DNA from 4 places in the Streptomyces sp. NPDC004629 genome. Region 3 is predicted to be linked to each of the others. Evidence: riboswitches for the same ligand, from Rfam matches in the RefSeq annotation. Region 3 holds a riboswitch; each other region holds the start of a gene.
The links. Region 3 has a riboswitch for cobalamin ahead of ACFYTE_RS35170 (CbtB-domain containing protein). Riboswitches for the same ligand answer to the same signal wherever they lie in the genome.

Region 1 (6,930 bases), on a different contig from region 3:
ACGGTTCGAGGTAGGCGCCGGTCACGGCGACCGGTTGTCCCGACGCGTCGGTGGACTTGTACATGAGGCGGGTCGCGGTGCCGGGCAGGGGCCTTCCGTCGAGGCCGGGCAGGCTCAGCGCCAGGGGGAGGGGAGCGGTGCGGACGAGTGCGCCGTTGGCCTTGGGGAGGGAGTCGGGCGGGGTGTAGAAGGCCGGAATGGTGACTCCCCGCGAGACGACCTCGCTCTGCGGCGCGGCTGTGGCGGGGGCGCCGCCCGTCACGCCCAGGCACACAAGTGCGGCCAGGGACAGGGCGACGCGACGAGCGCGTAGCGGGCCGGCGGGGGAGATGCCACCGCGTGGTACGGCGGTTGTGGTGCCGGGTTCGGGGTGGGGTTCGGGCCGGTTCATGCGGCTCTCACTCTCTGCTGCGTCAAGCTCTCTGCTGCGTCAAGCTCCTTGCGGGTGGGCGTGCTGAGCCTTGCCGGGCGCGGATGAGGGTGCCGTGAAGGGGACGTCCCCGGTTGGTGACGACGGGCGTCTTCAGCGGGCCGCCGGGCAGGTGGTACGCCGAACTGATGTGGATCGCACCTTAGTTACTGGCGAGTCAGTTCGGGAGCATAGAGCCGTGTGTCACTGAGCGGCAAGGTGTCTGCATGTGTCGTCAGGAGAGCCGCGTCCGCCCGTTGCTCGGCGCCGGCTTGGACATGGCGATCGAGCGGATGTGCCACTGGCAGGTCCCGCGCCTCATCGACCCTCCCGCTTCCTGCTGCTAGCGTGCAGTTGCGCATGGTTCGCAATTACGATGGAGGATGTTGGACATGCCGGTCTACACGCTCCCGGAGCTTCCGTACGACTACGCGGCGCTCGCTCCGGTCATCAGCCCCGAGATCATCGAGCTGCACCACGACAAGCACCACGCCGCCTATGTGAAGGGCGCCAACGACACCCTGGAACAGCTCGCCGAGGCGCGGGACAAGGAGTCGTGGGGCTCGATCAACGGCCTGGAGAAGAACCTGGCCTTCCATCTCTCCGGGCACATCCTGCACTCCATCTACTGGCAGAACATGACCGGCGACGGCGGCGGCGAACCGCTGGAGAAGGACGGCGTCGGCGAACTCGCGGACGCCATCGCGGAGTCGTTCGGCTCGTTCCAGAACCTCAAGGCCCAGCTGTCCAAGGCGTCCGCCACGACACAGGGTTCCGGCTGGGGCGTCCTCGCCTACGAGCCGCTGAGCGGCCGGCTGATCGTCGAGCAGGTCTACGACCACCAGGGCAACGTCGGCCAGGGCGCCACCCCCGTCCTGGTCTTCGACGCCTGGGAGCACGCCTTCTACCTCCAGTACAAGAACCAGAAGGTCGACTTCATCGAGGCCATGTGGAAGGTCGTCAACTGGCAGGACGTGGCCAGGCGTTACGCCGCCGCCAAGGAGCGCGGCAACAGCCTGCTGCTCGCGCCGTGACGCCGTAGCGTCCGCCGCACAGGCGTCCTGCCGGTGACCGTCTTCTCACCCCTCACCAGCAGGCATCCCGACGGAAAGCTCCCGCGAACCGAATGGCTGCGGGAGCTTTCCCCTTCCGGCACGGACCCGGCGATCGGCGGGCCGTCGCCTGCCGTCAGTCCGCGGACAGGTCCGCGCGCACCTCCCGGGCCGCCGAGACCAGGTTCTCCAGGGAGGCCCGGACCTCCGGCCAGCCGCGGGTCTTCAGACCGCAGTCCGGGTTGACCCACAGGCGTTCCACCGGGATGGCCCGCAGGCCGGCGCGCAGCAGGCCGGCCGCTTCCCGCGCGCTCGGCACCCGCGGGGAGTGGATGTCGTACACGCCCGGTCCGGCCTCGCGTGGATAGCCGTGCGCCGCCAGTTCCCGGGCGACCTGCATATGGGAGCGGGCCGCCTCCAGGCTGATGACATCGGCGTCGAGGTCATCGATGGCCTGGACGATGTCGCCGAACTCGGCGTAGCACATGTGCGTATGGACCTGGGTGTCCGGCCGCACTCCACCGGTCGTGAGACGGAATGCCTCGGTGGCCCAGGACAGGTAGTCCGGGCGGTCGGCGGCACGCAGCGGCAGGGTCTCACGCAGCGCGGGCTCGTCCACCTGGATCACCGACGTGCCGGCCGCCTCCAGGTCGTCGACCTCGTCGCGCAGGGCGAGGGCGACCTGCCGGACGGTCTCGGCGAGGGGCTGGTCGTCGCGGACGAACGACCAGGCGAGCATGGTGACCGGACCGGTGAGCATGCCCTTGACCGGACGTACGGTGAGCGACTGGGCGTACGTCGTCCAGCGCACCGTCATCGGCTTGGGCCGGGAGATGTCGCCGGCCAGGATCGGCGGACGGACGTAGCGGGTGCCGTACGACTGGACCCAGCCGTGCCGTGTCGCCAGATACCCGGTGAGCTGTTCCGCGAAGTACTGGACCATGTCGTTGCGTTCCGGCTCGCCGTGCACCAGGACGTCGATGCCGGTCTTCTCCTGGAATGCGATCACCTCCCGGATCTCGGCCTCGATGCGCTGCTCGTAGGTTGCCGTGTCGATCTTCCCTGCTCGCAGGGCTGCACGGGCGGTGCGCTGGTCGCCGGTCTGCGGGAAGGAACCGATGGTCGTGGTCGGCAGCAACGGCAGCCTCAGGTGGGCCCGTTGGGCGGCGACCCGTTCGGTGTACGGCTGGGAACGGCGGGCGTCGGCCGCGGTGACGGCGGCCGAGCGGGCCCGGACGGCCGGGTCCCGGGTGACGGGGGAGGCCGCGCGGGAGGTGAGATCGGCGCGGTTGGCGGCCAGTTCGGCGGCGATGGTGTCGGGGCCGTGGGCCAGGCCGCGGGCGAGGGTGACGACTTCGGCGGTCTTCTGCCGGGCGAAGGCAAGCCAGCGGGCGATCTGCGGCTCGATGTCCCGTTCGACGGCGGCGTCCAGCGGTACGTGCAGGAGGGAGCAGGAGGCGGCCACGTCCACGCGGTCGGCGAGGCCGAGGAGCGTGGCCAGGGTGGACAGCGACCTGCCCAGGTCGTTGATCCACACATTGCGGCCGTCGACGATGCCCGCCACGAGCCGCTTGCCCGGCAGGCCCCCGGTCGCCGCGAGGCCGTCGAGGTTCGCCGCCGCGGGACCGGTGAAGTCCAGGGCGAGTCCGTCCACGGGTGCCTCGGCGAGCACGGGCAGGGCCTCGCCGAGCCGGTCGAAGTACGACGCGACCAGGAGCTTGGGACGGTCGCTGAGTACGCCCAGGTCGCGGTAGGCGCGGGCGGCCGCGTTCAGCTCGGCCGGGGTGCGGTCCTGCACCAGGGCGGGCTCGTCCAACTGCACCCACTCGGCGCCGGCCGCACGCAGCTCGGCGAGAACCCGTGCGTACACGGGCAGCAGCCGGTCGAGGAGCGTGAGGGGCGCGAAGCCGGCCGGGACACCGGGGGCGGGCTTGGCGAGCAGCAGATAGGTGAGGGGACCGAGAAGCACCGGACGAGCGCGGAGACCGAGAGCGAGGGCTTCGCGGAGTTCCCCGACCTGCTTCGCCGCATGGGCTTCGAACACCGTCTCGGGGCCCAACTCTGGCACCAGATAGTGGTAGTTGGTGTCGAACCACTTGGTCATCTCCAGTGGTGCCACGTCCTGGGTGCCGCGCGCCATCGCGAAGTACCCGTCCAACCCGTCCGCCTCGACCGCGGCGCGGTGACGCTCGGGGATCGCACCCACCATGACGGTGGTGTCCAGGACATGGTCGTAGTACGAGAAGTCACCGGTCGGGACTTCATGGAGACCGGCGTCGGCCAGCTGCCGCCAGTTGGCGCGGCGGATGCCCGCGGCCGTCTTCCGGAGGGCGTCCGCGGTGACGCGGCCCTTCCAGTAGCCCTCGATCGCCTTCTTCAGTTCCCGGTTCGGGCCCTGGCGGGGGTAGCCGTAGACGGTGGCCCGCACCGCCGGGGCCGCGGAATTCGCTGTCACGAAACTCTCCTTCGCGAGCTTGGGACGAGAGCGACCCCGAAGACGCGGAGCGAGAGCGCGAAGGGATGACAGAACGGACGGGCCACGACATCCGTGCCCGCCTGATATGCACACCGACCCGCCCTCGGGGTCACCGGGATCTCCGCGCGCGGCGGTCCGCGCGCGGGCAGTGGCAGGTCTTCGGACTCGCGGGCACGCCTCGTTCTCGTACGAGACATCTACTGGCCGTTGCTTCCCAGGCCCGTCACTTCCGGGCCCAGTGCGTAGGACGGCGGTCGTTCCCGCTCACCGCTGCGGGGCAGTCCCGGATTCCCACCGGGTTCCCTCTTGCGACGCGCCTGCCTGGCGGACAGGGCGAACCAGCTGCACCGGCCAGCCTACGTGCCCCGTGTGCCGCGCCCGTTCAGTCCGCGTTCGGGCGGGCCAAGCCGTGGTCGTAGGCGAAGATCACCGCCTGGACGCGGTCGCGGGCGCCGATCTTGGCGAGGACGCGGCCGACGTGGGTCTTGACGGTGGACTCGGCCACGACGAAGTGCGCGGCGATCTCTCCGTTGGTCCACCCCTTGCCGATGGCGACGAGGATCTCCCGCTCGCGGCCGGTCAGGGAGCCGAGCCTCGGGTCCGCGGCCCCGGGGCCGCCCGTGCCGTACACCGGGGGGTGACGGGTGAACTCGTCCAGGAGGCGGCGGGTGAGGACGGGGGCGATGATCGCGTCGCCCGCCGCCACCGCCCGGATCCCGGCGAGGAGTTCATCGGGCCGCGCGTCCTTGAGAACACCGCCGCCTTCGACCACAGCACGGGCAGCCGCCGCGGCACCGCCGCCAGCGTCGAGCGGATCATGCCGGTCGAGTACTCCCCGGCCGTCACCAGCACCCCGAGCACGCCGAGGGCGAGTTGGGCGAAGCTCGTGCCGAACAGGGACAGGCTCACCGCGCTCGCGTCGGCGAAGTCCCCGTCGAGGTGGCCGGAATCGTACCCGGAGCGGTAGCGCGACGCGGCGATCAGTCCGAAGCCCACCAGGAACACCAGGCCCAGGGCCAGCGTGATCCACGTCGAGCGCAGCGACCACAGCTTGGCCCACTCCGAACGCAGCACCCGCGGCCCGGTCACCCGGTACGCGGGACGCACGCCGAGGCTCCGGGGCGACCCGGCGGTCGCGGCCGGGGCGCTCATGCCGCCCTCCCCAGGGCCTCGGGGCCGGCGGTCGAGCCGTGGTACTCCACGGCATCCCGGGTCAGTTCCATGAACGCCTCCTCCAGCGACACCGTGCGCGCGCTCAGCTCGAACAGCGCGATCCCGTGCTCGGCGGCCCTGAGCCCGATCTCCCGGGCGGTCAGGCCGGTCACCTCAAGTTCCTCGGAGCCGATCCGGCCGGTGACCTCGACGCCCGGCCCGGCCAGCACCTCACGCAGCCGCGCCGGGTCCTGCGTCGCCACATGCACCGTGTCCCCGCCCGCCTCGCGGACCAGGTCCCGCACGGTCGTGTCGGCCAGCAGCCGCCCCCGGCCCACGATGATCAGATGGTCCGCCACCAGCGCCACCTCGCTCATCAGGTGCGACGAGACGAACACGGTGCGGCCATCGGCGGCGAGCGACGTCAGCAGGGTGCGGATCCACAGCACGCCCTCCGGGTCGAGCCCGTTGACCGGCTCGTCCAGCATTACCGTCTGCGGATCGCCCAGCAGGGCCGCCGCGATGCCGAGCCGCTGGCCCATGCCGAGCGAGAAGGCGCCCGCCCGCTTCTTCGCCACACCGCCGAGCCCGGCGAGGTCGATGACCTCGTCCACCCGGCCGAGCGGGATCCCGTGCGTCAGCGCGAGCGCCTTCAGATGGTTGTACGCCGAACGGCCCGGGTGGATCGACTTCGCCTCCAGCAGCGCGCCGACCTCCTGGAGCGGCGCCCGGTGCCGGGCGTAGTGACGGCCGTTCACCGTCACGGAGCCGCCGGTCGGCGCGTCCAGCCCGACGATCATGCGCATCGTGGTCGACTTGCCCGCGCCGTTGGGGCCGAGGAAGCCGGTCACGGTGCCCGGCTTGACGACGAAATCCAGCCGGTCCACGGCCGTCTTCTCGCCGTACCGCTTGGTCAGCTGCTCTGCCTCTATCATGCGCACTCCCTCGCTCGGGCGCCGGGCGCCGGTTGCCGGTGCCACCGGAACAACGCTAAGAACGAGCCAGCGGTGAACTGGTCGTACCGGGGGCGGAATCGGGGCCGTGCCGTCATACCGCGGTACTACGACCGGACCGGCCGTCTTTTGGCTGCGGCTGTGTTGGGGCCGGGGGCGCGGTGGGGGTGCCTCGGTGGGTTGTTCGGCGGGTGCGGCGTCGTTGTGGCTGGGCGCGCAGTTCCCCGCGCCCCTTTGGGGCGGGGCCCTGCTTGCCGGTGGCTATGCGTTGTGCCGTTGAGCGGGTGGGGGCGGGGTGAGTGAGCGGGTGGTGACCCGGGTGAGATGACGGGTGAACTTCTCCCGGGCGTCCGGGGTCAGGGTGCGCAGCGCGACCAGCGCGGTGATGACGACGTCGCAGAGTTCGGCCCGGACGTCCTCCCAGGTGTGCGAGACGCCCTTGCGCGGGTTCTGCCCGGTCGCGCCGATCACCGCCTGGGCGACCTCGCCGACCTCCTCCGACAGCTTGAGCACCCGCAGCAGCACGGTCCGCGACCGGTCGTGCCCATCCTGCCCATCGTGCGCTTCCAGCCAGGCCCACAGCTCCTCGACAGCGGTCCACAGGTCCGCGGGCGCCGGTGCGCGCATCTCCCCATCGGTCATGGACGCAGCCTGCCACGACCACGGCTACTGCTCGAACAGCGCATCCTGCGCGCCCGCCGCCTCCTCGGCCGTCCGCCGCACCCGGCAGTTCCGGGCGCCCACCACGGCCGCGGTGACCGCCGCGGTCACCCCGAGCGCCGCCGGGACCATCCAGCCGCGGTCGAAGACATGGCCGAGGGCATGGTCGAGGGAGAGCCGGCCGGGGCCCGCGACGGCGAGTCCGGCCGCGGCCAGGCCCAGCGTCGC
Region 2 (6,930 bases), on a different contig from region 3:
CGAACCCGGTGCGCGCCGCGATCACGTCCGTCGTCTCGTCCGTGCCCTCCAGCAACTCCTGGGCCAGCAGCACCCGTTGGCGCAGGATCCAGCGGTAGGGGGTGGTGCCGGTCTCCTGCTGGAAGCGGCGCGCGAAGGTACGCGGTGCCATGTGGGCGCGGGCGGCAAGCTGCTCGACGGTGACCTCACGGTCCAGGTGCCGTTCCATCCAGGCCAGCACGTCGCCGACGGTGTCGCACCGGTCCTTGGGCAGCGGGCGCTCGATGTACTGGGCCTGCCCGCCGTCGCGGTGCGGTGGCACCACCATGCGCCGGGCGATCTTGTTGGCGACCTCCGGGCCCTGCTCCTTGCGCACGATGTGCAGACAGGCGTCGATTCCGGAGGCGGTGCCCGCGGAGGTGATCACCGGGTCGTCGTCGACGTAGAGCACGTCCGGCTGGATGATCGCGCGCGGATGGCGCACGGCCAGGTCCGCGGCCTGCCTCCAGTGCACGCTGCACCGCCGCCCGTCGAGCAGCCCGGCGGCGCCGAGCGCGAACACCCCGGAGCAGACGCTGAGCACCCGCGCCCCGCGCTCCGCCGCCGCCACCAGGGCCGTCAGCAGCTCGGGCGGGAAGTCGCGGGTGGCGAACTCCTGGCCGGCCGGCACCGCGACCAGGTCGGCCTCCGCCAGCCGGTCCAGCCCGTACGGCGTCGAGACGGTCAGCCCGCCGACATGGGTGCGCAGGGCCGGGCCCTCCGCCGAGACCACGGCGAAGTCGTACACCGGCAGCCCGTCGTCGCTGCGGTCGAGGCCGAACACCTCGCACAGGACGCCCAGCTCAAAGGGGTGCACGCCGTCCAGCAGCACGGCCACCACGTTCTTCAACACGCTGCCAGTGTGCCTCGTTCCTGGCAGTAATTCGAGGGTGTGCGGCAGTCCTGCCACTGCCGGTAAGGGGTGTCAGAGACGACAGTGGTGTCCATGAACACGAACCAGATCGAAGGTCTGATCGGCATGGTCACGGTCCTCGGGATCCTCGTCCTCCTGGTCCTCCCGTCGGTGTTCGGCATCGTGCGCGACCGGCGCATCGACCGACAGCTCCGGGAGGCCGAGGAGACGGCGGACGAGGAGCGGGATCAGAAGTCCTCGTCCAGGTCGACGGTGCCCTCCACCGCCACCTGGTACGCCGACGGACGCCGCTCGAAGAAGTTGGTCAGCTCCTGAACCCCTTGCAGCTCCATGAAGGAGAAGGGGTTCTCGGAGCCGTACACCGGGGCGAAGCCGAGGCGGGTCAGACGCTGGTCGGCGACGCACTCCAGGTACTGCCGCATCGAGTCGGTGTTCATGCCCGGCAGGCCGTCGCCGCACAGGTCGCGCGCGAACTGCAGCTCCGCCGTGACGGCCTCCCCGAGCATGTCGGTGACCTGCTGCCGCAGCTGATCGTCGAAGAGGTCCGGCTCCTCCTTGCGGACGGTGTCGACCACGTCGAAGGCGAAGGACATGTGCATCGTCTCGTCACGGAACACCCAGTTGGTGCCCGTGGCCAGGCCGTGCAGCAGGCCCCGGCTGCGGAACCAGTAGACGTACGCGAAAGCGCCGTAGAAGAACAGGCCCTCGATGCACGCGGCGAAGCAGATCAGATTGAGCAGGAAGCGCCGGCGGTCGGCCTTCGACTCCAGGCGGTCCAGGTTCTCGACCGAGTCCATCCATCTGAAGCAGAACTCGGCCTTCTCCCGGATGGACGGGATGTTCTCGACCGCCGCGAACGCCGCCGTACGGTCCTCCGGGTCGGGCAGATAGGTGTCCAGCAGCGTCAGATAGAACTGGACGTGCACGGCCTCCTCGAACAGTTGACGGCTCAGATACAGCCGTGCCTCGGGGGAGTTGATGTGCTTGTACAGGGTCAGCACCAGGTTGTTCGCGACGATCGAGTCGCCCGTGGCGAAGAACGCGACCAGCCGGCCGATGAGGTGCTGTTCGGCGGGGGTCAGCCGGGCGAGGTCGGCGACGTCCGAGTGGAGGTCGACCTCCTCCACGGTCCAGGTGTTCTTGATGGCGTCCCGGTAGCGCTCGTAGAAGTCGGGGTAGCGCATGGGGCGCAGCGTCAGCTCGAAGCCCGGGTCGAGAAGGTTACGGGAACGGTGAGACATCACTGGCAGGCCTCGCAGGACTCGGGGTTCTCAAGGGAGCAGGCGACGGCCTCGGGGTCGGCGGCCTGCTGTACGGGGACGGTGGCTCGGGACTGCGCCTGAGCGGCGCGTGCGATGCGGGTCGCCGGGCGGGAGCGCAGGTAGTACGTCGTCTTCAGGCCCTGCTTCCAGGCGTAGGCGTACATCGAGGAGAGCTTGCCGATGGTCGGCGTCTCCAGGAACAGGTTCAGGGACTGCGACTGGTCCAGGTAGGGCGTGCGGGCCGCGGCCATGTCGATCAGGCCGCGCTGCGGGATCTCCCACGCCGTGCGGTACAGGGCGCGCACCTCCGCTGGGATCCATGTGAGGTCCCGCACGGAGCCGTTGGCGTCGCGCAGCGCCTCGCGGGTGCGGGCGTCCCACACACCCAGCTCCTTGAGGTCCCGCACCAGGTACGAGTTGACCTGGAGGAACTCACCGGAAAGGGTCTCGCGCTTGAAGAGGTTGGAGACCTGGGGCTCGATGCACTCGTAGACACCGGCGATGGACGCGATGGTCGCGGTGGGCGCGACGGCGAGCAGGAGGCTGTTGCGCAGGCCGGTCGTCGCGATCCGCGCCCGCAGCGCCGCCCAGCGCTCGGGCCAGGTGAACTCGACGCCGTAGTGGTCGGGGTGCAGGACACCCCGCGCCGTACGGGTCTTCTCCCAGGCGGGAAGCGGGCCGTTGCTGTCGGCGAGGTCGGCGGACGCCTCGTAGGCGGCGAGCATGATGCGCTCGGCGATCCGGGTGGACAGGGCCCTCGCCTCGGGGGAGTCGAAGGGCAGGCGCAGCTTGAAGAAGACGTCCTGCAGGCCCATCACACCGAGGCCGACCGGCCGCCACCTGGCGTTGGAACGGCCCGCCTGCTCGGTCGGATAGAAGTTGATGTCGACGACCCGGTCCAGGAAGGTCACGGCGGTGCGGACCGTCTCGTCCAGCCGCTCCCAGTCGATGCCCCCGCCGCTCACGAACGCGCCGAGGTTGACCGAGCCCAGGTTGCAGACCGCGGTCTCGCCGTCGTCGGTGACCTCCAGGATCTCCGTGCAGAGGTTGGAGGAGTGGACGACACTGCCCGGCTCGGCCGTCTGGTTGGCGGTGCGGTTGGCCGCGTCCTTGAAGGTCATCCAGCCGTTGCCGGTCTGTGCGAGGGTGCGCATCATGCGGCCGTAGAGGTCACGGGCCGGGATGGTCTTCTTCGCGAGCCCGGCCGCCTCCGCCGCGCGGTAGGCGGCGTCGAACTCCGCGCCCCACAGGTCGACCAGCTCCGGCACGTCCGACGGGGAGAACAGCGACCACGGCTCGTCGGCGTCGACCCGGCGCATGAACTCGTCCGGGATCCAGTGGGCGAGGTTGAGGTTGTGCGTACGGCGGGCGTCCTCACCGGTGTTGTCGCGCAGCTCCAGGAACTCCTCGATGTCCGAGTGCCAGGTCTCCAGGTAGACGGCCGCGGCGCCCTTGCGCCGGCCGCCCTGGTTCACGGCGGCCACGGAGGCGTCGAGGGTCTTCAGGAACGGCACGATGCCGTTGGAGTGCCCGTTGGTGCCGCGGATCAGCGAACCGCGGGAGCGGATGCGGGAGTAGGCGATGCCGATGCCGCCTGCGTGCTTGGAGAGACGGGCGACCTGGTGGTAGCGGTCGTAGATGGAGTCCAGCTCGTCCTTGGGGGAGTCGAGGAGGTAGCAGGACGACATCTGCGGGTGGCGGGTGCCGGAGTTGAAGAGCGTGGGGGAGGAGGGCAGGTAGTCGAGGCGGCTCATCAGCCGGTAGAGCGCGGCGACCTCGTCCACGGCGTGCGCGGAGTCTTCCCCAAAGAGGGCGTCGGCAGCACCGTCGGCGAGGCTGGCGGCCACGCGCAGCATGAAGTGCTGGGGTGTCTCGATGACGTGGCGGGTCAGGGGGTGCCGGAGCAGATAGCGGCTGTGCAGCGTGCGCAGCCCGAAGTACCCGAAACGGTCGTCCGCCGCGGTGTCGATCAGCGCGTCCAGCCGCTCGGCGTGCCGCCGTACGAAGGCGGCGGTGCGGTCGGCGATGAGCCCTTCCCGGTGCCCCACGGCGATCGACCTGGTGAACGAGGTGACGCCCTGTGCGGCGGCCTCGGCGCGGATGGACAGGGTCAGCAGCCGGGCGGCCAGCCGGGAGTAGGCGGGGTCCTCCGAGATCAGGCCGGCGGCCGCCTCGGTGGCCAGCTCCCGAAGCTCCGCGGCGGCAGCGGCGTCGGACCGCGCGGACCGGCCGCGCAGCGCGGCGGCGGCGACCCGGCCGGGGTCGGCGTCGGGAAGGTCGGCGGTCAGCTCGGTCAGGGTCCGCAGCAGCGCGGCACCGGGGCCGTCGGTCTCCACCGGGGCCGCGGTCGCCTGGGCGGCTGAAGCCGGGTCGGCTGGCGCGATGGTCACGTGGGGCTCTCCCTCGCTCGGCACGGGGCCTTGCGGAGGGCAGGGGGCAGCACGCGAGCGCGCACGGCGTCGCGTCCACCGGCCCATTCCACGAGGCCCGGACGTCAGAGCACCCGGGCCGGACGGCCGGGCGCGCCGTCGGCAGGTCCTCGGACTGAAGCCTGCATGCGGGTATGCGGGCATACGCGCATGAGTACACCGTTGCGGGACAGTTCCGGATTCGCACCGGATTCCCCTGCGGCGACAGCGAGCATGAGCATACATCTAGTGCCGGGCCGTGGTGGCACCCCCAGATGTTGTGTCGTACGTCAACGGGCCGCCGTTGCCGGGTTCGGCTTCGGCGGCCCGTTGCGGGGCGTGCGCGGTGGCCCGCGCGGTGCCCCGCGGCCGTGCGGGGGCGTGCTGTCAGTGCCCGGCGCCCGCCGTCGCGGGCGGAAGCTCGACCTGGACGCCCGCGTCTCCCGCGTCGGCCGTGTAGTCCTGCGGGCTCGTCTCGTCCACGCCCTCGGGAGCCTTCACGGCCTTCAGGACGAAGGTCAGGACGACGGTGACGAGGAGGTTGAGCACGAACGCCGTCATGCCGATGTAGCCGATCTCACCGATCCCGGGGATCTCCTCGGCCGAGCCGCCGAAGTGCTTCTGTGTCGGCGAGGCCACCCCGTAGGCGGCGACCGTGCCGTACACCATGCCGACCGCCCAGCCCGCGAGCAGCGCCCAGCGGTGGAACCAGCGGGTGAACAGGCCGCCGACCAGGGCCGGGAAGGTCTGCAGGATCCAGATGCCGCCCAGCAGCTGGAAGTTGATGGCGACCGTCTTGTCCATGGTCAGGACGAAGACCAGCGCGCCCACCTTCACCAGCAGCGACACGATCTTGGAGACCCGGGTCTCCTGATGGGCCGTCGCGTCCGGATTGATGAAGTCCTTGTAGATGTTGCGGGTGAACAGGTTCGCGGCCGCGATGGACATGATGGCCGCGGGCACCAGGGCGCCGATGCCGATCGCCGCGAACGCCACGCCCGCGAACCAGTCGGGGAACATGTCCTCGAACAGCTGGGGGATGGCCAGCTGGCCGTTGGAGACCTTGACCCCGGCCGCGATCGCCATGAAGCCCAGCAGACCGAGCAGGCCGAGCATCAGGGAGTACAGCGGCAGGATCGTGGTGTTGCGGCGGATCACCTCACGGCTGCGCGACGACAGCGTCGCGGTGATCGAGTGCGGGTACATGAAGAGCGCGAGCGCGGAGCCGAGGGCCAGCGTGGCGTACGTCCACTGGCCCGCCTCCGGCGGGGCGAGCGCCCCGCGCGGCGCCCCCGTCGCCGGATTGGTCTGGGCGAAGGCGTCGCCGGCCTTGGCGAAGATGTCGTCGAACCCGCCCAGCTTGATCGGGATGTAGATGATCGCCACCGCGATCACGATGTAGATCAGCGTGTCCTTGACGAACGCGATCAGGGCGGGTGCCCTCAGGCCCGACGAGTAGGTGTACGCGGCCAGCACGCCGAAGGCGAGCAGCAGCGGCAGGTCCTTGACGAACCAGTTGGTGTTCTCGCCGCCGCCCACGCCCATCACGTCGAGGACTGCCTGGATGCCGACCAGTTGGAGCGCGATGTAGGGCATCGTGGCGAGGATGCCGGTCAGCGCCACCGCCAGCGACAGCCCCTTGGAGCCGAACCGGCCGCGCACGAAGTCCGAGGTCGTCACGTAGCCGTGCCGGTGCGAGACCGACCACAGGCGGGGCAGGAACGTGAAGATCAGCGGATACACGAGGATCGTGTAGGGCACGGCGAAGAACCCGGCCGCGCCCGCCGCGTAGATCGCCGCCGGGACGGCGACGAAGGTGTAGGCCGTGTACAGGTCGCCGCCGAGCAGGAACCAGGTGACCCAGGTGCCGAACGACCGGCCGCCCAGGCCCCATTCGTCGAGGCTGTGCTCGTTCTCGGCCTTGCGCCAGCGGGCGGCCAGGAATCCCACGACCGTGACGGCCAGGAAGAAGAAGACGAAGACGCCGAGCGCGACGCCGTTGACGCCGTCGTTCATCGCGCGTCACCTCCGACCCGGGTCCGGCGGGCGCGCTGGTCACGCTGCCACAGCTTGTAGGCGGTCATGGTCAGCGCGGTGGAGAGCAGCACCCACAGCATCTGGTACCAGTAGAAGAACGGGATCCCGATGAACGTGGGGTCGACCTTGGCGTAGGAGCCGACCCAGAGCATCGCCACGAACGGTGCGACGAGACACAGGGCGATCACCACCCGTACCGGTGTCACCACCGGTGGTTTCACTTCGGACGCGTCTGGCATGTCTGGGCTCCGTCCCCTCACTGATCACCTGTTGTAACGCGCAGGCAATGTAGGTGACGGTGCCGATGAAGCGGAAGTACCCATCCGTATTT
Region 3 (6,930 bases):
TACTGGAGTCCCTGGCCGGTGCGCTGCCCGCCGACGAGGCCGGCTGGGACGAGGTGGCGCTGCGCGCGGTGCGCGAGCGGCGGGCGGCCGGACAGCTCGTCCCCGGGCTCGGGCACCATGTGCACAAGGAGGGCGATCCCCGCACCGCGCGGCTCCTGCGGATCGCCACCGAGGAGGACCGCTTCGGACCGCACCTACGGCTGTTCGCCGCCATCGGCCGGGTCCATCCCGCCGTGCTGGGACGGACGCTCCCGCTCAACGGGGCGGGGGTCTGCGGCGCCGCGCTCGCCGATCTGGACCTGCCCCTGCCGCTGCTGCGCGCCTTCGCTCTGCTGGCGCGCACCGCCGGGCTGATCGGGCAGCTCGCCGAGGAACTGCGCCACCCGGTCGCACGGGACGTCTTCCTGTCCGTCGACCGCAACAACACCGCCGTCCCGCCGGACCCTTACGTACCGGAACCGCTCACCGAGCGGCGGCGCGGCGACTGACCCGCCGACACCGCGCCGCCGCCGCGCGCACCACTCTCCCGCACCCCGCACCTCGCACCCCGCACCTCGCACCCCGCACCTCGCACCTCGCACCTCGCACCTCGCACCCCGCACCCCGCACCTCGCACCCCGCACCCGCACCCGCACCCGCACCCGGCTCCCGCGCCCCGTACCCAGACCAAGGAGCAGCAACGTGTTCGTCGACGAGGACAACATCACCGAGCTGGCCGTCCAGCGCTGGGCCACCGCGCACTCCCCGCGGCTGGCGGAGCTGATGGGCGCACTGGTCCGCCATCTGCACGCGTTCGCCCGGGAGATGCGGCTCACCGAGGACGAGTGGGCGGCCGCGATCCAGTGGCTCACCGCGGCCGGTCAGACCTGCGACGACAAGCGCCAGGAGCTGATCCTCACCTCGGACGTGCTCGGACTGAGCATGCTCGTGGTGCAGTTGAACAACCGTTTCGAGCCGGGGGCGACGCCCGCGACGGTGCTGGGCCCCTTCCACATCGACGGCTCACCGGCCGTCCCGCGTGGCTTCGACATGTCCGACGGCATCCCGGGAACCCCGCTGTTCGTCACCGGCAAGGTCACCGACACCGGGGGACGGCCCGTCGCGGGCGCCGTGCTGGACGTCTGGCAGGCCGACGCCGACGGCGCGTACGAGGCGCAGCTCCCCGAGGCCGACGAGGCACGCCTGCGGGCCAGGTACCGGACCGCCGAGGACGGCGGCTACTGCGTCCGCACCATCGCACCGCGCGGGTACGCCATCCCCATGGACGGGCCCGTCGGCGATCTCATCCGCGAGACCGACATCAGCTGCTTCCGGCCCGCGCACATCCACTTCCTCATCGACGAGCCCGGCTACCGGAAGCTGATCACCCATCTGTTCCAGGCGGGCAGCGACTACCTGGACAGCGACGTCGTGTTCGGTACGAAGGACGCGCTGATCGTGCCGTTCACCGCGCACCCGGCGGGCGGCGCGCCCGACGGAAGCCGCCTCGACACCCCGTACCTGCATGCCGAGTACGACTTCGTCCTCCAAGCGGGCTGACGACGACCCGGGCTCAGTCGAGGACCGCGACGGCCTCCACCTCGACCAGGTGCTCGGGTATGTCGAGGGCCGCCACGCCCAGCAGCGTGGCGGGCGGTACGGGGGTGAAGCCGAGACGGGCCGCCGCCCGGTCGATGCCTGCCAGCAGCAGCGGCATCCTGTCGGGGGTCCAGTCCACGACGTGCACGGTCAGCTTGGCCACGTCGTGGAAGGAGCCGCCGACCGCGGACAGGGCGGTGCCGACGTTGAGATAACACTGCTCGACCTGGGCGGCGAGGTCGTCCTTGCCGACCGTGACGCCGTCCGCGTCCCAGGCGACCTGGCCGGCGATGAAGACCAGCTTCGAGCCGGACGCCACCGACACCTGCCGGTAGACGTCGATCTCCGGCAGTCCGCTGGGGTTGACGAGGGTGATGGCCATGCGTGCAGTCTCCTTGCGTCCGTGGAGCCCGAAGCACACTTGCCTGGGGCAAAGCGGTGCTCGTGCTCTCTTGTGGTTACTCGGGAACCGTAGGAGAGTGTTCGCTGACATGGAAGAACGCACTTTTCGGTGACTGGGGAACCTCATGGTGACCAAGCAACTCAAGGGCACGGTGGATGACGCGGACCTCACCCGTGCCGACTCCCTGGCGCGGGAGATCTTCTCGGACGTCGCCAACAAGTGGGCGTTCCTGATCATCGAATCCCTCGGTGAACGCACCCTGCGCTTCAGCGAGTTGCGGAACGAGATCGAGGGCATCAGCCACAAGATGCTCACCCAGAACCTGCGCATGCTGGAGCGCAACGGCCTGGTCGAGCGGACCGTGCACCCCACCGTGCCGCCGCGGGTCGAGTACACCCTCACCGAGCCCGGCCAGGGCCTCAGGGCGACCGTCGACGGAATGTGCGCCTGGACCCACCGCTACCTCGGCGACATCGAGGCGTCCCGCAGCCGCTTCGGCACCTGACAAACGAGGCCGAGGCCCCGCTGCTGGAGTGGGGCGGGCCAAGCCGGAGCACCTCGGCCTTGCTGGGCGCTTGACCGGCGTCTAGCGTGACGGGCACATCGGACACCCTCGGCCGGAGGACCCCTCGTCGTGCGAGTCACCCCATGACAGCCGTACCTTCCGGTGCCCCTGACGTGATGTCCTTCGTGGGCCTGTGCGCACGGGCCCGTGCCCTCGCCGGGTCCGGACGGCGCGCGATGCTGGGCATCGTCGGTGCACCGGGTTCCGGAAAGTCCACGCTGGCCTTGCACCTGGCCGCCGCGCTCGGCCCGGACACGGCCGTCGTGGTGCCCATGGACGGGTTCCACCTGGCCAACAGCGAACTGGAACGGCTCGGCCGCCGGCAGCGCAAGGGCGCACCGGACACCTTCGACGCCGCGGGGTACGCGGCGCTGCTGCGCCGACTGCGCGAACCGACGGGGGAGTGTGTCTACGCCCCCCGGTTCCACCGAGAGTTCGAGGAGGCCGTCGCCGGCGCCATCCCGGTCCCGGCCGGGACGCCGCTGGTCATCACCGAGGGCAACTATCTGCTGCTCGACGACGGCCCCTGGGCGGGCGTCAAGGCACTCCTCGACGAGGCGTGGTACGTCGCCCCTGACGAGGAGACGCGGCTGGACCGGCTCATCCGGCGGCATGTCGCCTACGGCAAACCGCTCGCGGAGGCTCGCGCGTGGTCGCTCGGCACCGACCAGCGAAACGCCGGCCTCATCGCGGCCACCCTGGACCGGGCCGACCTGGTGTTCGCCCCGCCGCACCTCGCACCGGTGCCGCACGGCGCGGGCCAGGACGTCCCGGCCGGAGGGTGACCGTCGGCTGCCGAGCTGCCGAGCTGCCGAGCTGCCGAGCTGCCGAGCTGCCGAGCTGCCGAGCTGCCGATCTGTCGATCAGTCGGGAGACCGATCTGTCGGTTCGTCGGGCGGTGGCCGCGGCGATGGTGACGGGTGCGGTCTTGGCCCCGCACGCGGCACGCGGTACGGTCGCTGCGACATCGACGACGGTACGACGGAAGCCGGTGGGAATCCGGCACGGTCGCGCCACTGTGTGCTAGCGCCCCCGGGGCGCTCGTGAGTCAGACCCGTGGCCGTCGTCCTGTGCACCACCGAGATGGGACGCGAACTCCCCAAGGAGGTCTGCCATGGCACAGCACGTCGCCCGGCCGTCAGCCACCACCCCCTCCGTTCCCGCCGCGTTGCCGCTGAAGGCGATAGCTCCCTGGGCGGTCTTCTTCGGCATCCTGATGCTGATCCTGCTCTACTTCGTCGGCGCCGAGCAGGGCGCCACCTCCGTGTTCAGCGGCACGGGCGTCCATGAATGGGTGCACGACGCCCGCCATCTGCTCGGCTTCCCCTGCCACTGACGCGAGGGGACGACGCCCGCCCATGAACTCCGCAAGCGTACGCGGCCTTCTCCTGCGGGGCATGCTCGCCGGCCTCGCGGCCGGTGTGCTCGCCCTGATCGTGGCCTACTTCCTCGGCGAGCCGAGCGTCGACAAGGCGATCGGCTTCGAGGACACCCACGCCCACGAGCACGAGACAGAGGCCGTCTCCCGCTCCTTGCAGTCCACCGCCGGCCTCGCCACCGGTGTCCTCGTCCACGGCGTCGCCTTCGGTGGCATCGCCGCGCTCGCCTTCTGTTTCGCCCTCGGGCGCGTCGGCCGGTTCGGACCGCGGGCGACGGCGCTGCTGCTGTCCGGCAGCGCGCTGCTCGTCGTGTACGTCGTGCCGTTCCTGAAGTACCCGGCCAACCCGCCGTCGGTGGGCGATGCCGGCACCATCGGCAGGCGGACCGCCCTGTACTTCCTGATGCTGCTGCTCAGCGTGCTCCTCGCGATCGCCGCCACCATCCTGGGCAGGCGGCTCGCGGCCCGGCTGGGCTCGTGGTACGCCACCGTCGTGGCGGTGACCGCGTTCGTCGTGGTGATCGGTCTGGCGTATGCGTTCCTGCCGGTCGTCGACGAGGTGCCGGCGGGCTTCCCGGCCACCTTGTTGTGGCGGTTCCGGCTGTCCGCGCTGGCCGTCCAGGCCGTCCTGTGGGGCGGATTCGGCCTGCTCTTCGCGGAGTCGGCCGAGCGGCTGCTGCACCCGAAGCCCGCAACGGCCGCTACGGCAAAGGCAGTTCCGGCCGCGCACTGAGGACCGGGCCCGAGCCGTGCGCTCGGCCCACCAGGGCGGGGAGGGCTCCGGAATCGTCCGGGGCCCTCCGGCGGCACCCGGCACACAACGGTGTCAGGCCGAGGCGCGCAGGTGCTGCCGCGCCCACTCCTCGAAGCCGGTGAGCGGGATACCGAGGGCGCGTGCGTATTCCGGGCGAGCCGGCTGGCCGGTCTCGTTCAGCCGGTCGTGCCCGGTGCCCATGGCGGGCATCCCGGCGGCGGTGGCCTCCTCCAGGGTCATGTCGGGGGCGGTCAGCTCCGTTCCGAGGACGCGGGAGAGCGTCTTGGCGATGTCGCTCATCGTCAGGTAGTCGCTCGCCAGCTCCAGTTCCACGCCGTCGAACCGCTCGGGTGCGGCGACGGCGGCGGCCGCCGCCCTGCCGATGTCGTCGACCGCCACGAGCGACAGCCAGGTTCCCGGCTTCAGCAGGCTCACCAGCCCGCCCTCGATGCCACGGGGGAACAGGAACGCCTCGGAGGGCAGGAAGTTCTCCATGAAGAAGCCCGGCTTGAGGAGCGTCCAGTGCTCGAAGCCCGCCGCACGGACGCGGTCCTGGATCCCGGCTTTCGTGGAGTAGTAGGGCTCCATCGCGGCCCAGCGGCCCTCCGCCCAGCCGGGGCTCTGCGTGTGCTGCCCGGCGCCCGACACGGACGTGTGCACGAACTGCGGCACGCCGGCGGCCAGCGCACCCTCGATCAGATGGACGGCCTGCGCGAACTCGCCTTCGAAACCACGTCCGTTCAGGTCGGGCATCTGCACGGAGAAGACGGCGCGGGCCCCTTCGGCGGCCCGGATCACGGAGTCACGGTCGTCGAGGTCACCGGTGACCAGCTCGGCACCGAGCGCTTCGACGGCCTGCGCCCGGTCGGTCGCGGGATCGCGGACCAGCGCGCGGACGGGAACGCCCGCCGCGAGCAGGGCGTGGGCGGTGGCGCCGCCCTGCCGGCCGGTGGCGCCGGTGACCAGGACGGGTGCGGGATCTGTCGGCACGATGCTTCTCCAATGCTGCGCACGGACTAAACGGCGGGGCCCGCCGTTTCCTCTCCGGTAAGATACGGAGGGCCCCGCCAGTTAGCAAACCCCGAGGTGACACCATGCCCGTCCAGCGTGCGGACGCCCGGCGCAACTACGCGCGCATCCTCGCGGTGGCCGAGGAGGAGGTCGCCGCGCACGGCGCTGACGCGTCCCTTGAGCAGATCGCCCGGACGGCGGGAGTCGGCTCGGCCACCGTCCGCCGGCACTTCCCCAGCCGCAGCGCCCTCTTGCAGGCGGTTTTCCGGGAACGGGTCGAGCACCTGTGCGCCCGCGCCCGTGACCTGGCCGGTGCCGCCGACAGCCGGGCCGCGCTGCTGGAGTGGCTGGCCGCCCTCACCGCGTACGCCGCATCCGCCCGGGGCATGGCGGCCGTACTCACCCCGGAATCGGCGGGCGACTCGGACGCGGGGCATGTCGACGCCTGCTCGGCCAGGCTCACCGAGTCCGTCGACCCGCTGCTGCGCCGCGCCGCCCGGGACGGTGCCGTGGCACCGGGCGTGACCGTCGCCGACCTGGTCACGCTGGTCACCGGGATCGCCCTGGCCACGGAGCACCATCCGGATCCCGCAGGCGAGGCGAACCGTCTGCTGACACTGACCGTGGCGGGAATCAGCCCCCAGCGGTGACGACGGGGAAGCGGAAGCCATGACGGACTGGACCATGCGGTCGGCGTCGGTGTCGGACATCGAGGCGGCGGCGGAGTTGCGCGCGGTCGTGCTGCGGACGGATCTGGAACGGCTCGGGCGCTACGACGCGCGACGAGTACGGCAGCGGCTGCGCGACGCGTTCGACCCGAGGCACACCTGGGTGATCGAAGCGGGCGGCGCGTTCGCCGGCTGCGTGGCGCTGCGACCGGCCGCGGACGCCCACTGGCTGGAGCACTTCTATCTGGCCCCGCACCTTCAGGGCCTCGGCATCGGCTCCGGCGTGCTGCGTGAACTCCTTGAGCGGTGCGACCGCGACGGTCTTCCGGTCCGGCTGAACGTCCTTCAGGGCAGCCCGGCCCGGCGGCTGTACGAGCGGCACGGTTTCGCCGCCGAGACCGAGGACCCGGTGGATGTGTACATGGTGCGCGAGCCGCGCTGAGTGGGTCCTGCGAAGCACGCTGCGGTGCGACAGCGCCCCTTCGGGGTGCTGTCGAACCGTGACGGATCTCGTCGGGCCTGCTCAGTGGGCGGCGAGGAGTTCGAGTGTGTCGATCACCCGGTTCGAGAAGC
Region 4 (6,930 bases), on a different contig from region 3:
CCGGGCGACCAGCGGGCCCACCTGGGTGGCCGGGTCCAGCGGGTCGCCGACCGTGAGCGCGCTCGCGGCCCGCGCGAAGGCGTCCGCGAACTCGTCGTAGCGGGAGCGGGGCAGCAGGATGCGGGTCTGCGCCACGCACGCCTGCCCGTTGTTCATCCAGGCCGCCGGGACGATGCCCGCGACCGTGGTCTCGACGTCCGCGTCCGGCAGCACGACGGCCGCCGACTTGCCGCCGAGTTCCAGGGTGACGCGAGTGAGGTTGCGGGCGGCCACCTCCATGACCCGCCGGCCCGCGGCCACCGAGCCGGTGAAGGCGACCTTGTCGATGCCGGGGTGCCCGACCAGGTACTCGCTGACCTCGCGGTCGGCGGGCAGGATCGACAGCACGCCGTCCGGCAGCCCGGCCTCGCGGGTGATCTCGCCGAGGAGGTAGGCGTCCAGCGGGGACTCGGGGGACGGCTTGAGGACCACCGTGCAGCCGGCGAGCAGGGCGGGCGCCAGCTTGGCGGCGGCGACGAACTGCGGGACGTTCCACGGGACCACGGCCGCGACCACGCCGACCGGTTCGCGCCGCACCATGATCTTCCCGAGCACCCCGTCGCGTGTCTCCTCGTACGTGTGGCCGCGGGCGACGGTGATCGCCGCGTCCCACACCATCATCGCGCCGAGCGCCTGCGCGAGGACGCTCCATGAGTACGGCGACCCGTTCTCGGCGGAGATCACGCGGGCGATCTCCTCGTGCCGGGCGGCGATGCCGTCCTTGATGCGGGTGACGACCGCGATCCGCTCGTCGAGCGTCGTGCGCGGCCAGGGCCCCTCGTCGAACGCGGTCCGCGCGGCGGCCACGGCCCGGTCCACGTCGGCCGCGGACGCGTGCGGCACCCGGCCGATGACCTCCTCGGTGTGCGGCGAGACCACCTCGATGACGCCCTCGCCCAGGGGTTCGGTCAACTCCCCGCCGATGAACAGCTGTCCGTGTTCCACGAGCTCGGTCATGGCCGACTGCCTCCTGCGGCAAGTTTCTGACGCTGTTTCAGAACTGATACCAGTTCTAGTTATAGTGGGCAATGGTCATGGGGCCGGGAGGGCGGACGATGGTGAAAACGTTTGATCACGGTGGGGGTGTGGGGGCCGTGGCTGTGCCTATTCCGGATAATCCGCTGGGGCACACGCTTGTGTACGTCGTGGACACCGATCGCGGGCCGGTGCTGGTCGACACCGGGTGGGACGACCCCGGGTCGTGGGACACGCTGGTCGCGGGGCTGATCGCCTGCGGGACGTCCGTGCGGGAGGTGCACGGGGTCGTCATCACCCATCACCACCCCGACCACCACGGGCTGTCCGGGCGGGTGCGGGAGGCGTCCGGCGCGTGGGTGGCGATGCACGCGGCCGACACGGCGGTGGTACGGCGCACCCGAGAGGCCCGCCCCGAGCGGTGGTTCGCCTACATGAGCGCCAAGCTCGCGGCGGCCGGCGCCCCCGAGGACCATCTCGCGCCGCTGCGCTCCCCCCGCTCCGTGCCGCGGCTGTCCCCCGCCCTGCCCGACCGGGAGATCGTCCCCGGCGAACTCCTCGACCTGCCGGGCCGCCGGCTGCGGGCCGTCTGGACGCCGGGGCACACGCCCGGTCACGTCTGTCTCCACCTGGAGGAGGAGCATCCCGCCGGACTGCCCGGCCACGGCCGCCTGTTCTCCGGCGACCATCTGCTCCCGGAGATCACCCCGCACATCGGGCTGTACGAGGACCCGGACGACGCGACCGTGACCGATCCGCTCGGGGACTATCTCGACTCGCTGGAGCGGGTCGGCCGGCTCGCCCCCGCCGAGGTGCTGCCGGCCCACCAGCACGCGTTCACCGATGCGGCCGGCCGGGTGCGGGAGTTGCTTGCGCATCATGAGGAACGGCTGGGTGGTCTGCTGGCGCTGCTCGCCGTACCGCTCACTCCGTGGCAGCTGGCCGAGCGGATGGAGTGGAACCGGCCCTGGCCGGAGATCCCGCCCGCGTCCCGCAACATCGCCGTCTCGGAGGCCGAGGCGCACTTGCGCCGCCTGGTTGAGCAGGGGCGGGCTGAACCGGTCCCGGGTGCCTGGCCGGTGGCTTACGTACGGACCGGCTGAACAGCTCGCCTCGCTGGGTGCGGGTGCGTTTGGGGCGGGTGCGCCTACTGGGGTGCCTCGAATTGTCGGTGGGCGGGTGCGGGTTTGGTTTGGCTGGGCGCGCAGTTCCCCGCGCCCCTTTGGGGCGCTGCTGTGGACGTCCGCCTCGGGGGGTCCCGAGGGGGGTCGGTAGAGTGGGTGGGGTGTCATCACATCCGTGTGGGGGGAAGCCGGTGCAATTCCGGCGCTGACCCGCAACCGTGAGCCGGACTTTCAGGTCCGGTGAGCCGGACTGCCCCGGGCGGAACGTTGACCGGCTCACGTGCGTCGGCACCCGCCGCGCACGGCACCGTCGAGGTTTACGGGGCCCGAGCCGCCCGGGGTGTCCCGTGCTGCCCGGCTTCCTCGCGAACCGACCGCGAAGAGAGGCACCCGCCGACCATGAACGTCCGCCGTAGCGCAGCGGCCCTGGCCTCCGTCGGCGTGCTCGCCGCCGCCGCGCCCGCCCTGGCCGCGAGCCCGTCGCCGTCCTCGTCGACGGTGCTCCCGTCCGGGCTGTACGGCGACTCGGATCCGAAGTACGACGGCGTCTGGCGGCAGTCGCTGGCGCTGCTCGCGCAGCGCACGGTGTCCGTGACGCCCGCCGCCAAGGCGGTCGACTGGCTGACCGGACAGCAGTGCGCGAACGGCGCGTTCGCCGCCTTCCGCGCCGAGCCCGCGCGGGCCTGCGACGCCAAGGTGATGACCGACACCAACAGCACGGCCGCCGCCGTCCAGGCGCTGGCGGCGCTCGGCGGGCACGAGGACGCCACCGGCAAGGCGGTGACCTGGCTGAAGTCGGTGCAGAACGAGGACGGCGGCTGGGCCTACGCACCGGGTGGCGCGAGCGACGCGAACTCCACGGCCGTGGTCATCGGCGCGCTCGCGGCGGCCGGTGAGCGGCCTGCGGAGGTCGCCAAGGGCGGCAGGTCGCCGTACGACGCGCTGCTGAAGCTGGCCCTGCCCTGCACAGGAGAAGGCGCGGGCGCCTTCGCCTACCAGCCGGACAAGAAGGGCGCGTTGACCGCCAACGCGGACGCCACCGCGGCGGCCGTGGTGGGCGCCCTGGGCGCGGGCCTCGACGCGAAGACGGGCAAGCCGGACCAGGCGTCCGGCAAAGAGTCCGGCAAGGAGTCCGGCACGGGGTGCGTGGACTCGGACCCGCTCACCCCCGAACAGGCCGCGGCCAACGGCGCCGGGTATCTCGCGAAGGCCGTCGCCGAGGACGGCCACCTCACGTCCGCGCTGGCCGGCGCCCCCGAGCAGCCCGACTACGGCAACACGGCCGACGCGGTCGTCGCGCTCGCCGCGCAGGGCGGTGCGCAGCGGGCGGCGAAGCCGTTGGCGTGGCTGGAGAAGAACGCGGCGGCCTGGGCGAAGCAGAGCGGGCCGGCCGGGTACGCCCAGTTGATCTTCGCGGCGCATGCCGCCGGCGCGGACCCGCGGGACTTCGGCGGTACGGACCTGGTGCGGGCGCTCAACGCGACCGGCCCGGCGCCGCAGACCGCCGAGGCGACGAAGGCGGCCGACGCGTCCGGCACGAAGGACGACGGCGGCTCGGGTACCAGCCTGTGGTGGATGGTCGGCTCCGGTCTGGCCGCGGGCGCCGGCATCGGCTTCCTGATCAGCAGCCGCAGAAAGCAGCAGCAGCTGTGACCGGCGTGCGGCGCGGCGCGCTCCTGCTGCTGGCCGCGCTCCTGGTCTGGGGCGCCGCGGGCCAGGCGCAGGCCGTCGGCTACCGCTACTGGTCCTTCTGGGAGCGCGCGGGCGACCGGTGGACGTACGCCACCGAGGGCCCGTCGACGGCCCGGCCCGCGGACGGTGCCGTGCAGGGCTTCCGGTTCGCGGTGAGCGAGGACTCCGGCGACGCCACGCGCCCGCGCGGTGCGGCCGGCTTCGACACGATCTGCGCGCAGACGCCGGAGCGGGAGGGCCGCAAGCGGGTGGCGCTGGTCCTCGACTTCGGTACGGCGGCGGACGCGGCCGAGGGCGAGACGCCGCCGAAGGCGCGGACCGCCTGCGCGGTCGTCGCACCCGACGCGACGACGGCGGAGGCGCTGGCGGCGGTCGCCGGGCCGCTGCGCTACGACGCCAACGCCATGCTGTGCGCGATCGCCGGATACCCGCGCAAGGGCTGCGGCGAGCAGGTGGCGTCCGCCGGTGACAAGCCGACGTCCGCCGCGAAGCGGCCCGCGGCCACCGAGGACGGCGGCCCGTCGATCGGTTTGTGGGCGGGCGTGGCCGCGGTCGTCCTGCTCGGCACGGCAGCCGTCTGGCAGGCCCGCCGACGCCACCATGCGTAACCGCCCTGCCCGCCAGCCACCGCACGGCACCCCCGGCACGGACCGGCCCGCCGGCACAGACGGTGGCACAGACCGACCCGGCGCCACAGACCAGCCCAGCGGCACAGACCAGCTTGGCGGCACAGACCAGCCCAGCGGCACGGACCGGCCTGGCGACACAGACCAGCCCAGCGGCACAGACCGGCCTGGCGCCACAGACCAGCCCAGCGGCACAGACCGGCCTGGCGCCACAGACCAGCCCAGCGGCACAGACCAGCCTGGCGCCACAGACCAGCCCAGCGGCACGGACCAGCCCAGCGGCACAGACCGGCCTGGCGCCACAGACCAGCCCAGCGGCACGGACCAGCCCAGCGGCACAGACCGGCCTGGTGGGACGGACCGGCCTGGTGGGACGGACCGGCCTGGTGGGACGGACCGGCCTGGTGGGGCGGGGGGTGGCGGTCACACGGGTGGGGCCGGCGGCGCGGACGCGCCTGGCGGCCTTCGCCGGGAGCCGTCGTACCGCACGAGCGGCGCCCGTGGCACGGGCAGTACGCGTACGGGCCGCAAGGGCGGCGCGAGCCGGCGGGTCGGTTCGGGCGGGGGGTCCGTGTCCCGGTCGCGGCGGCGAAGCGTCGTGCATCCCGGGGCCTGGTGGGTGTGGGCGGTCGGGCTCGGGGTCGGGGCCAGCCGGACGACCAATCCGCTGCTGCTCGGGCTGCTCGTCGCGGCGGCGGGCTATGTGGTGGCCACCCATCGCAGCTCCGCCCCCTGGGCCCGGTCCTACACGGCGTTCGCCAAGCTGGCGCTCGCCGTGCTCGTCGTACGCCTCGTCTTCGCGGTGGTCCTCGGCTCCCCGATCCCCGGCACGCACGTCCTCGTCACCCTCCCCGAAGTCCCGCTGCCGCACTGGGCGCAGGGCATCCGCCTCGGCGGCCGGGTCACCGCCGAGTCACTGCTGTTCGCGCTGTACGACGGCCTCAAGCTGGCCACGCTGCTGATCTGCGTCGGCGCGGCCAACGCCCTCGCCAACCCGGCCCGTCTCCTCAAGTCCCTGCCGGGCGCCCTGTACGAGATCGGCGTGGCCGTGGTCGTCGCGCTCACCTTCGCGCCGAACCTGATCGCGGACGTACAGCGGCTGCGGGCCGCGCGCCGGCTGCGGGGCCGCCCGGACCGGGGCGTGCGCGGCCTGCTCCAGGTCGGCCTCCCCGTGCTGGAGGGCGCCCTGGAACGCTCCGTCGCGCTGGCCGCCGCGATGGACGCCCGCGGGTACGGCCGTACCGCCGACGTGCCCGTCGCCGTCCGCCGTACGACCGCCGCGCTCACCCTGGGCGGCCTGCTCGGCGTCTGCGCCGGCACGTACGGGCTGCTCACCGCCGAGGGCGGCACCTACGGGCTGCCGGTGCTGCTCGCCGGGGTGGTCGCGGCCCTCGCCGGGCTGCGCCTCGGCGGCCGGCGCTCGACCCGCACCCGGTACCGGCCCGACCCGTGGAACGCGCGGGCCTGGCTGGTCGCCGCATCCGGTGCCGCGGTCGCCGCGCTGCTCGCCCTGGCCGCGGCCCGGAACCCGGCGGCGCTGCACCCCGGGGTGGTCCCGCTCGCCGCGCCCACGCTGCCGCTGTGGCCCGCGGCGGCCGTACTCCTCGCCCTCATTCCCGCAGTCGTGGTCCCCAGGGAGCCGTCGTGATCCGCTTCGAGGACGTCAGCGTGACATACGACGGTGCCGTCGAACCCACCGTCCAGAGCCTGGACTTCGAGGTGCCCGAGGGTGAACTCGTGCTGCTCGTCGGGCCGTCCGGAGTCGGCAAGTCCACGGTGCTGGGCGCGGTGAGCGGGCTCGTCCCGCACTTCACCGGGGGTACCCTGCGCGGCCGGGTCACCGTCGCGGGACGCGACACCCGCACCCACAAGCCGCGCGAACTCGCCGACGTCGTCGGCACGGTGGGGCAGGATCCGCTCGCGCACTTCGTGACGGACACCGTGGAGGACGAACTCGCCTACGGCATGGAGTCGTTGGGGCTGGCGCCGGCGGTGATGCGGCGGCGGGTCGAGGAGACCCTGGATCTGCTCGGGCTGGCGGAGCTGCGGGACCGGGACATCGGCACGCTGTCCGGTGGGCAGCGGCAGCGGGTCGCCATCGGGTCCGTGCTCACCCCGCACCCGCGGGTGCTGGTCCTCGACGAACCGACGTCGGCGTTGGATCCGGCCGCCGCGGAAGAGGTTCTGGCGGTGCTTCAGCGGCTGGTGCATGACCTGGGGACGACGGTGCTGATGGCCGAGCATCGGCTGGAGCGGGTGATTCAGTACGCCGACCAGGTGCTGTTGCTGCCTTCGGTGGGGGGTGCGCCGGTGCTGGGCGCTCCCGCTGAGGTGATGGCGGTGTCTCCGGTGTTTCCGCCGGTGGTGGATCTGGGGCGGCTGGCGGGGTGGTCGCCGTTGCCGCTCACTGTCCGCGAGGCGCGGCGCTGGGCTGGGCGGCTTCGGCTGCGCCTGGCCGACGTTGCGGTCCCGCC

Region 1: it holds a riboswitch for cobalamin, as region 3 does, so the genes downstream of both, metE (5-methyltetrahydropteroyltriglutamate--homocysteine S-methyltransferase) here and ACFYTE_RS35170 (CbtB-domain containing protein) in region 3, are expected to answer to the same signal.
Region 2: it holds a riboswitch for cobalamin, as region 3 does, so the genes downstream of both, ACFYTE_RS02800 (ribonucleoside-diphosphate reductase subunit alpha) here and ACFYTE_RS35170 (CbtB-domain containing protein) in region 3, are expected to answer to the same signal.
Region 4: it holds a riboswitch for cobalamin, as region 3 does, so the genes downstream of both, ACFYTE_RS31920 (prenyltransferase/squalene oxidase repeat-containing protein) here and ACFYTE_RS35170 (CbtB-domain containing protein) in region 3, are expected to answer to the same signal.

Annotation. Positions count from the first base shown of each region.
Region 1 is NZ_JBIALO010000018.1:20,614-27,543, forward strand. It holds gene ACFYTE_RS25980 (lipase family protein) at 1-391, opposite strand, end outside; gene ACFYTE_RS25985 (superoxide dismutase) at 802-1,443, shown strand; gene metE (5-methyltetrahydropteroyltriglutamate--homocysteine S-methyltransferase) at 1,598-3,916, opposite strand; cobalamin riboswitch at 4,087-4,278, opposite strand; partial or broken gene ACFYTE_RS25995 (response regulator transcription factor) at 4,320-4,697, opposite strand; partial or broken gene ACFYTE_RS26000 (ABC transporter permease) at 4,688-5,089, opposite strand; gene ACFYTE_RS26005 (ATP-binding cassette domain-containing protein) at 5,086-6,024, opposite strand; gene ACFYTE_RS26010 (MazG-like family protein) at 6,304-6,684, opposite strand; gene ACFYTE_RS26015 (DoxX family membrane protein) at 6,709-6,930, opposite strand, start outside.
Region 2 is NZ_JBIALO010000001.1:641,190-648,119, forward strand. It holds gene ACFYTE_RS02785 (helix-turn-helix domain-containing protein) at 1-871, opposite strand, end outside; gene ACFYTE_RS02790 (hypothetical protein) at 965-1,207, shown strand; gene ACFYTE_RS02795 (ribonucleotide-diphosphate reductase subunit beta) at 1,120-2,133, opposite strand; gene ACFYTE_RS02800 (ribonucleoside-diphosphate reductase subunit alpha) at 2,133-4,544, opposite strand; cobalamin riboswitch at 4,693-4,815, opposite strand; gene mctP (monocarboxylate uptake permease MctP) at 4,950-6,578, opposite strand; gene ACFYTE_RS02810 (DUF3311 domain-containing protein) at 6,575-6,838, opposite strand.
Region 3 is NZ_JBIALO010000033.1:47,921-54,850, forward strand. It holds gene ACFYTE_RS35145 (citryl-CoA lyase) at 1-488, shown strand, start outside; gene ACFYTE_RS35150 (dioxygenase) at 682-1,539, shown strand; gene ACFYTE_RS35155 (RidA family protein) at 1,553-1,960, opposite strand; gene ACFYTE_RS35160 (winged helix-turn-helix transcriptional regulator) at 2,106-2,486, shown strand; gene ACFYTE_RS35165 (nucleoside/nucleotide kinase family protein) at 2,663-3,331, shown strand; cobalamin riboswitch at 3,484-3,625, shown strand; gene ACFYTE_RS35170 (CbtB-domain containing protein) at 3,661-3,882, shown strand; gene ACFYTE_RS35175 (CbtA family protein) at 3,905-4,657, shown strand; gene ACFYTE_RS35180 (NmrA family NAD(P)-binding protein) at 4,751-5,668, opposite strand; gene ACFYTE_RS35185 (TetR/AcrR family transcriptional regulator) at 5,773-6,339, shown strand; gene ACFYTE_RS35190 (GNAT family N-acetyltransferase) at 6,359-6,799, shown strand; gene gap (type I glyceraldehyde-3-phosphate dehydrogenase) at 6,881-6,930, opposite strand, start outside.
Region 4 is NZ_JBIALO010000026.1:99,048-105,977, reverse strand. It holds gene ACFYTE_RS31930 (aldehyde dehydrogenase) at 1-996, opposite strand, end outside; gene ACFYTE_RS31925 (MBL fold metallo-hydrolase) at 1,095-2,117, shown strand; cobalamin riboswitch at 2,281-2,411, shown strand; gene ACFYTE_RS31920 (prenyltransferase/squalene oxidase repeat-containing protein) at 2,538-3,791, shown strand; gene ACFYTE_RS31915 (SCO2322 family protein) at 3,788-4,438, shown strand; gene ACFYTE_RS31910 (CbiQ family ECF transporter T component) at 5,028-6,104, shown strand; gene ACFYTE_RS31905 (ATP-binding cassette domain-containing protein) at 6,101-6,930, shown strand, end outside.